DNA from 2 places in the Methylophaga sp. SB9B genome. Region 1 is predicted to be linked to the other one. Evidence: riboswitches for the same ligand, from Rfam matches in the RefSeq annotation. Region 1 holds a riboswitch; the other holds the start of a gene.
What was found. A riboswitch is a leader RNA that binds a small molecule or an ion and turns the genes downstream of it on or off. The one in region 1 is predicted to bind thiamine pyrophosphate.
Positions count from the first base shown of each region.

Region 1 (3,957 bases):
CTTTCAAGATAGTTGAGGTTAACTCTCCCGCTTCCCATTCTACTTGTACCTCGTAGGGAAGAAGATCGTTTAGTTCAGCAGACCAAACATCGCTGAATCTAAACCAAGTAGACATCCCATCAGATTCATCAAGATTGGGTAGCAGAGTAATTGCCACATCTAAATCACTATCGTCGCGGTTTGTGCCTCTGACGCGGCTACCAAAGAACTGCACCTTTTCGATTTGAGGTTTCTTTGCAGCCCAACCATTGACTACTTTTGCAGTTTCTTCTAGTGTCAACTCAGTTCCTTTGAAGTCTAACGACCTAAGCGGCGAGCGCCGTTTTTTGGCGTCCGCTACCTTTGATTGTCACGGCTAAATACTTGACGTATATCGTAAAGTTCAAATGATTCACTCACCTGACGAATATGATCAAACGCTTCATTGATACTTGAAAACCTTAGAAGAGGAAACGTTTCATCCTTGCTAATTTTGGGGTTACACCAAGTATTTGTCTTTGTAAACACTACGTGCCTTCGACATACGAATGGCCTAGCCTCGTAAATTGAACAGTTTCCTTCTTTGAGAAATGGGCATGGAGAACCATGAAAATCCTCTTTAGGTAAGAACTCCTTCCTTCTCTTTTTCTTGGCATATTTTTCAATGTGAGCGATTTCGACCTCACTTACCGTTACTGAATAGTGGCAACAGTCCGAGCAGCCTTTTTTGCAAGGAGTGTATTTCGACGCATACCCATAAAGCTCATTCATGAACAAGTACAGAGATTCGAGCTTTTTGCTGGGGTTTGTTTTGGATTGTTCGATTTTGTCCGCAAATCGATCCTCTCGTTCGGAAAGTCGAGAGGGAATATTCTCTGTCAAGCGATCAAGATTATCTTGGGCTGACCGCCTTTCCTCATCTAGATGCATTTCTCAATCCTTTGCTTGTCTAACGTGTGGTTTGGTGGCGGAGGCTTTATTACGTCTCAATAAACGAAGCGAAAATTTCTCGTTAAACTCACGGAGCACTGGTGAAAACCAAAGCTTTATTTGGGTATGCTTTGCGAGGTTTTCTTTCCTAGCTTAAACGTTAATCCCGGGTAGTTTTCTCCTTCAAATGCTTGTAAGTCACCAATGGGGTTGAGTTCCATCGACTGTGTATGAATTCAATTCGTTTCTGACCTTTGTCCCCCTATGAAGCAGCTTGCTATTTTTTTATGGGGTTGAAACTTTCATAATACCGCTGAATCTCTTTTCGTATTTCTTGAACGGCTCCCTGAAGCTCAGTAATCCCCAAGCCATTCTTACTCATAATTGAAACTATGTCGTTATGTATAAAACTTTTATTTTCGTCAAAGTTGCTCCAGCGTTTTCCTTTAGTAAGATCTTCTTGATATTGTTCTATGACTGTAATGTATGCTTCTAAAGTTGAGTTCAAGCGATCATCTAAAAGAGTTACTATCTTCCTTCTGATTATTTCTGGGATAAATGGATCTGACTTTAGCCTTTCAACCATTGCAATCATCTCAATATGTTTCTTTGGAAGTGGAACACCATGAAACCCTTTTTCCTTGCTTAAAATTGCATGCTTATTTTCAAGCGCATATTTATGAATTTTCTCAAGGACTTCATTCAAAGTGTCATCTTTTGACCAATGATTCTCGGATGAGAAGTCAAACTCCTCCCAAAGTTCATCAGATAATAATGCTAATCGTTCCATTACCTTTTTTTGGTATTCGGTATTAACTGAGTTTAACAACCCATTTTTAGCTTTAACAAAAGTAAGAACTGCAACAACCGAGGCAGTGATATAAAAAATTATTTGAAAAATTTGTACTGCGATATCCATGCAGAACTCTCTCTAAAATTTAATAGTATGTTAATGATGTCTAAGGACTAACATACTATTAATAGGCCAATATCCTGAAATAAATGAATTAAAAAACCAGTAATAAACTTACTTTTCAAACTGCCTCTTCAACAAAACATACAAAGCCCCAGTCCCACCATCTTCAATCGTTGCACTACAAAATGCCAGTACGAAATTACTTTGTCTGAGCCAGTGATTGAGTTTGCTTTTTAAAACTGGTTTGTTATCACGTGAACCCCAGCCTTTGCCGTGAATAATTCGCACGCAGCGAATCTTTTCTTGCTGACATTGTTCAAGAAAGTGGGAGAGGGTGGGTTCGGCTTTGGCGAGGGTGAGGCCATGTAAATCGAGTTCGGCTTCGAGATGTACTCTGCCATTTTTGAGTTTGGCGAATTGGCGGTTTTGAATTCCGTCACCCCTGTATTCCAGATATTCTTCATTACCCACTGTTTCGGGGGCGAATAGGCTGGAAAACTCGCTGGTGTCATGGGTGAGTTCAGCTGCGGAGGGTTTTCTGACCTTTGGCGGCGGTGGTGGTTTTCGATGCACCAGGCGGTCGTGTTTGATCGGCTCGGCGTCGCTCATTTCATTGCGAAACAAGGAAAACTCGTCGTCATCATTTTTATTTTTGTTATCTGCCATGGCCGATGTTGCCTGATTTGATGCCGTTTGATGTGACCCATTGTGCCAGATGATGCTTGTGTAAAAAATCATTTTTAGTTTAGGATGATTTCCACTTGTCGGGGTGCCACTCTGATTTTTCAGAAATGGCTGAGATGAAACCCGTTGAACCTGAAGAGGCTAGAACCTCCGTAGGAAACAAGCCGGAATGCCGGTACGTCTGATTGTCTGACTGTAGCCGCCGTGTATCTCCATCACCTTGTTCGCGTAAGCGCAACGTCTTCATTTCCCCGACTTTTTTATTCAAAAAGGGGAAATCAGATGTCAGCAGCCAATCCAAAAGTTATTGATATTAAAGACCGTAGTGGCATTACTACTCAGCCATTACCGGGTTCTGAAAAAATCTATATTACCGGCAGTCGTGATGATATCCGGGTGCCATTTCGTCAAATTTCTCTCACTGATACACCGAACCGTGATCCCAATTTGCCGGGTGAGCCGAATGCGCCGGTGATGGTATACGACACTTCTGGTATTTATACCGATCCCACTGAAACAATCGATCTGGAAAAAGGCTTAACGCCGATTCGTCAGCAATGGATTGAGGAACGCGACGATACCGAAGTATTACCGGCGTTCAGTTCCAACTTTACCCGTGATCAGGATGGTCTGGAATTTGATATTCCGCTGTTCACCAATCGTCGTCTGCCACGCAAAGCCAAACCGGGTAAAAACGTCAGCCAGATGCACTATGCGCGTCAAGGATTGATTACCCCAGAAATGGAATATATCGCTATTCGTGAAAGCATGGGCCGTGCAGCGTTGCAGGCAAAAGGCGAGTTGCCAGCCGATAAACCCAATCACATCACCCCGGAATTTGTCCGTAAAGAAGTCGCTGAAGGTCGGGCGATTATTCCAGCCAATATCAATCACCCTGAAGCTGAGCCGATGATTATCGGTCGTAATTTTCTGGTGAAAATCAATGCCAATATCGGTAACTCTGCCACCACATCATCGATTGAAGAAGAAGTCGAAAAAATGGTCTGGAGCACTCGTTGGGGTGGCGACACGGTAATGGATTTGTCGACTGGTAAACATATTCACCAGACACGTGAATGGATTATCCGTAACTCACCCGTGCCAATCGGTACCGTGCCGTTGTATCAGGCATTGGAAAAAGTAAATGGCATTGCCGAAGATCTGACCTGGGAAGTCTTTCGCGACACGTTAATTGAACAGGCTGAGCAGGGCGTCAGTTACTTTACGATTCATGCCGGTATTCGTCTGGCGCATATTCCACTGACGGTAAACCGCACCACCGGTATTGTCTCGCGTGGCGGTTCGATTATGGCGGCCTGGTGTCTGGCACATCATGAAGAAAGCTTTTTGTACACGCACTTTGAAGATATCTGCGAAATCATGAAAGCCTACGATGTGTCGTTCTCGCTGGGTGATGGTTTACGTCCGGGTTCACAGGCGGATGCCAA
Region 1 covers NZ_SSXS01000007.1:180,913-184,869, reverse strand. The annotation lists gene E8Q33_RS09565 (nucleotidyltransferase family protein) at 1-280, opposite strand, end outside; gene E8Q33_RS16760 (YkgJ family cysteine cluster protein) at 337-750, opposite strand; gene E8Q33_RS09555 (hypothetical protein) at 1,187-1,828, opposite strand; gene E8Q33_RS09550 (Smr/MutS family protein) at 1,937-2,491, opposite strand; TPP riboswitch at 2,581-2,685, shown strand; gene thiC (phosphomethylpyrimidine synthase ThiC) at 2,792-3,957, shown strand, end outside.

Region 2 (3,957 bases), on a different contig from region 1:
TCGCCTTAAGCCCAGCTGAAGCGCAAAACCTGTTGACCACGGAAAACGACTTCGCGTCTCAAAATGATCAATATCAAATTACAGTGCCATTGCAATTACCGCAATATGGCGTACCGATAATTGAGATGTAAATTCCGATGAAAATTTTCAACTCTTTTATATAAAATATTTATAAACTTAATTTGATTACTAAACAAAAATGGATATAGCGCATGAAGTTGCAACAACTTAAGTATGTTCGCGAAGTCGCTCGTCGTGGTCTTAGTATTTCGGCTGCGGCTCAAGCTTTACATGCTTCCCAACCGGGTGTCAGCAACCAGATCCAGTTGTTAGAAGATGAATTAGGTTTATTAATATTTGAACGTCATGGAAAACGTTTGTCTGCAATTACACCTCTCGGAGAGTCCGTGATTGCCATGGCTGAGCGTGTATTACAAGAAGTGGATAATTTACGGGAGCAAGCTGCCGATAGTCGACATGAAAAAAAAGGCACGCTTTCAATTGGTACTACACATACTCAAGCCCGTTACGCCCTACCCAAAGCGATAAAAGCATTTTCTGAACAATACCCAGATGTGCATTTAAATATGGTGCAAGGCACACCACCCGAGGTGGCAGAAATGGCCGCTACCGGAAAAGTGGATTTAGCTATCGCCACTGAAGGATTGTCCAAATTTGATAATTTGGCGATTTTGCCTGCTACGAGTGGAATCGCACGGTAATTGCGCCACCCGGACACCGCTGTTAAATGAAAAAAAACTCACTCTGGAGGCAATCTCGAAATATCCCATTCTCACTTATGTCATGGGGTTTACTGGTCGCGCTCAACAAGATCAATCCTTTATTGAACAGGGTTTAAAACCTAATGTAATTTTCACAGCAACCGACGCAGATGTAATTAAAACCTACGTGGAACTTGGTCTTGGAATCGGCATTATCGCCAACATGGCATTTGATCCAATCAAAGATGCTCCGTTACAGGCAATGGATGCCAGTGGTTTATTTAAACCAAGTACAACGCATATGGGAATCCGCAAAGGCAGCTATCTGCGTGGCTATAGCTATGCTTTTATTGAGTTTTTTGCCCCACATTTACAACGCTCAACTATCCAAAACGCCATTGCATTGTGAATTTTTCCCTTTAGCATTTCGGAATGTGATGGTAGTTTATTCGGGCTAATTATTGGCATTCCAAATGAAATATAAGAAGGAAATATAATGAAAGCTGTATTAAAAGGCCTGGTTACAGGCTTGTTCCTGTTACCTGCACTGGTATTCGCTCATGGTGCTTCACGTCTGCAAGTCGAAGAAACTGTGTTGATTAATGCCGATGCTGAAACTGTATGGAACATGGTCAAAGATTTCGATAGTCTGCATAAATGGCATCCAGCCATCATTTCTACCGAGGCATCAGGTGGAAATGAAGTTGGGGCAACTCGCACATTAACACTTGATAACAATGCCACCATCACTGAAACATTAAAGCGTTTCGATGCGGAAAAAATGAGCTATCAATATGATATCGATTCCATGAGCTCTGTGGGTCAAGTGGATATCGAAGGTGAAATGCATGATATCCCTGCCGTTCCAGTCAGTCGTTATAAAGCATGGGTAACCGTTGAAGCTGAAGGCGATCAAACCAAAGTTACCTGGTTAGCCAAATTTTTCCGTGGTTATACCGGTAATCATCATGAACCTAAAGAGTTGAATGATGAAACGGCTACCAACGCTATTCAAGGTATTTTCCGTTCAGGCCTTGATACTTTGAAAGCCAAAATCGAAAACTAAGTTAAAACCGACTCAAACATTGAAGGCGCCTAAGGGCGCCTTTTTTATGGCTATCGAAATTTTAATGGTGGGAAAAAATCACTTTTTTCTGTATATTTTCTCCACTTGCTAATACAAGCCTCGGGGTGGTCGAAAGGCCTGAGATTCACCAGTTGGTGGAGACCCGATGAACCTGATCCAGGTAATACTGGCGTAGGGACAGGCGGCAACACCTTCTTGCTAGATCTATGCAAATGGCGTGATCCCCTGTCCTTTTTATGAAATTAAAAAGGATAGTCATGAAACCCACCCTGCTTTCCATTGCAGTTACCAGCGCGCTTTTTTCGCCCTGCGCAGTCGCTCAGAACACCAGTACTGATTTACCTTCCATGCTAGTAAGTGCCGACTTTCGTCCGGCTGAAGCTCAGGATATTCCCGTCAGTCTGACAACATTTGATGAAGAAATCATTGAATCCCGCGGTGCTCAGCATCTTGAAGATGTGTTGAATCTTGCACCCAATGTAAATCTCTCAAGTGGCGCTTCACGTGGTCAGTTTTTTCAGATCAGGGGTATTGGGGAACGTAGTCAATTTGCTGCGCCATTAAACCCTTCCGTGGGTTTAATTATTGATGGCATCGATTTCAGCCGTACTGGTGGTGCCGCAACATTATTTGATATTGAACAGGTCGAAGTGCTGCGAGGTCCACAGGGAACCCGTTATGGCACCAATGCTCTTGCTGGCGTAATCAATATGCAAAGCAAACAGGCCACCAACGAACTGGATATGAACTTTGAATCCACGTTGGCAAATTACAATACGCGCAGTGTGGGTGTTGCCGTTGGTGGGCCATTAATTAAAGATACCTTACTAGGCCGGGTTGCTGTTCATACTTATCAATCAGATGGGTTTATGGATAACGACTTTCTGGGTCGTGACAATACGCAAAATCGTGATGAGATTACTGCTCGCAGCCATTTAAAATGGTTAGTGAATAATGATTTAACCATTGACCTGAATCTGCTGCATCTAAATATTGATAATGGTTACGATGCTTTTACTCTTGATAACAGCCGAAATAGTCTTTCTGATGAACCTGGAGAAGATAAGCAACGGACCAATGCTTTTGCCTTAAAGAGTGATTGGCGGGCGAATAGCAAAGTTCAGTTACAGTCTGCAGTAACATATTCAAAATCAGATCTGACCTATAGCTACGATGTAGATTGGAATAATAGAGCTGCAAATGATGCTTTATTTAACCGTAACCCACCATCATGTCTCGATGACACCGACCCAGACGCATGTATATTTTTCCCATTCAACGCTTTTGAAGAATTTAATCGTACCCGCGAAAACCATTCATTTGAAATACGTGCATTATCCAATGAGGATGGCAGAATTTTTAATGATTCTAGCGACTGGACTGTTGGACTTTATTATTTATCTCAAGATGAAAAATTAGACTTTGAGTCTCCTTACACTCCATTAGTAAACCGATATGAAACAGAAAACACAGCACTGTTTGGTCAACTTGATACATATTTAACGGATAAGTTAACGTTAATTAGCGGACTCCGTGTTGAGTATTTTGATGCAAAATATCGTGACAATGAGGGTTTAAGCAAAGACCCAAATGAAGTGCTTTTCGGTGGAAAGCTCGGATTAAATTATCAGTTAACCGACCACCATATGTTATTTACCTCTTTATCACGCGGTTATAAATCGGGGGGAGTTAATAACGGTAATGGGGTTGAAGCCCAATACCGTGATTTTGATACCGAATATCTTTGGAACCTTGAAGTCGGCGCTAAATCTTTATGGCTTGATGGCGATTTAACGACTAATGTTGTTGTCTTCTATGGCATTCGTAAGGATGCGCAAGTTAAAAATTCCAGACAAGTTGAACAGTCTTTTATTGATTATCAACAAAATGCAGCTCGCGGCACCAATGCCGGAATAGAGTTCGATATCGATTGGTTGATTAATAATCAGTGGCGCACATTTGCAACGGTTGGTTTGTTACATACCGAGTTTGACCGATTCGATGCACGCGATGGACTTGATATCACTGGCCGAGATCAAGCGCATGCTCCAAGGTATCAATTTAGCTTGGGAGGAGAATACTATCTGAACAGAAACTGGACCTTCCGAGCTAATATTGAAGGTAAAGACGAGTTTTATTTCTCAAATA
Region 2 covers NZ_SSXS01000001.1:395,656-399,612, forward strand. The annotation lists gene E8Q33_RS15405 (hypothetical protein) at 1-131, shown strand, start outside; partial or broken gene E8Q33_RS01980 (CysB family HTH-type transcriptional regulator) at 213-1,131, shown strand; gene E8Q33_RS01985 (SRPBCC family protein) at 1,219-1,788, shown strand; TPP riboswitch at 1,900-2,005, shown strand; gene E8Q33_RS01990 (TonB-dependent receptor) at 2,067-3,957, shown strand, end outside.
Region 2: linked by a shared signal. The riboswitch ahead of E8Q33_RS01990 (TonB-dependent receptor) and the one ahead of thiC (phosphomethylpyrimidine synthase ThiC) in region 1 are both predicted to bind thiamine pyrophosphate.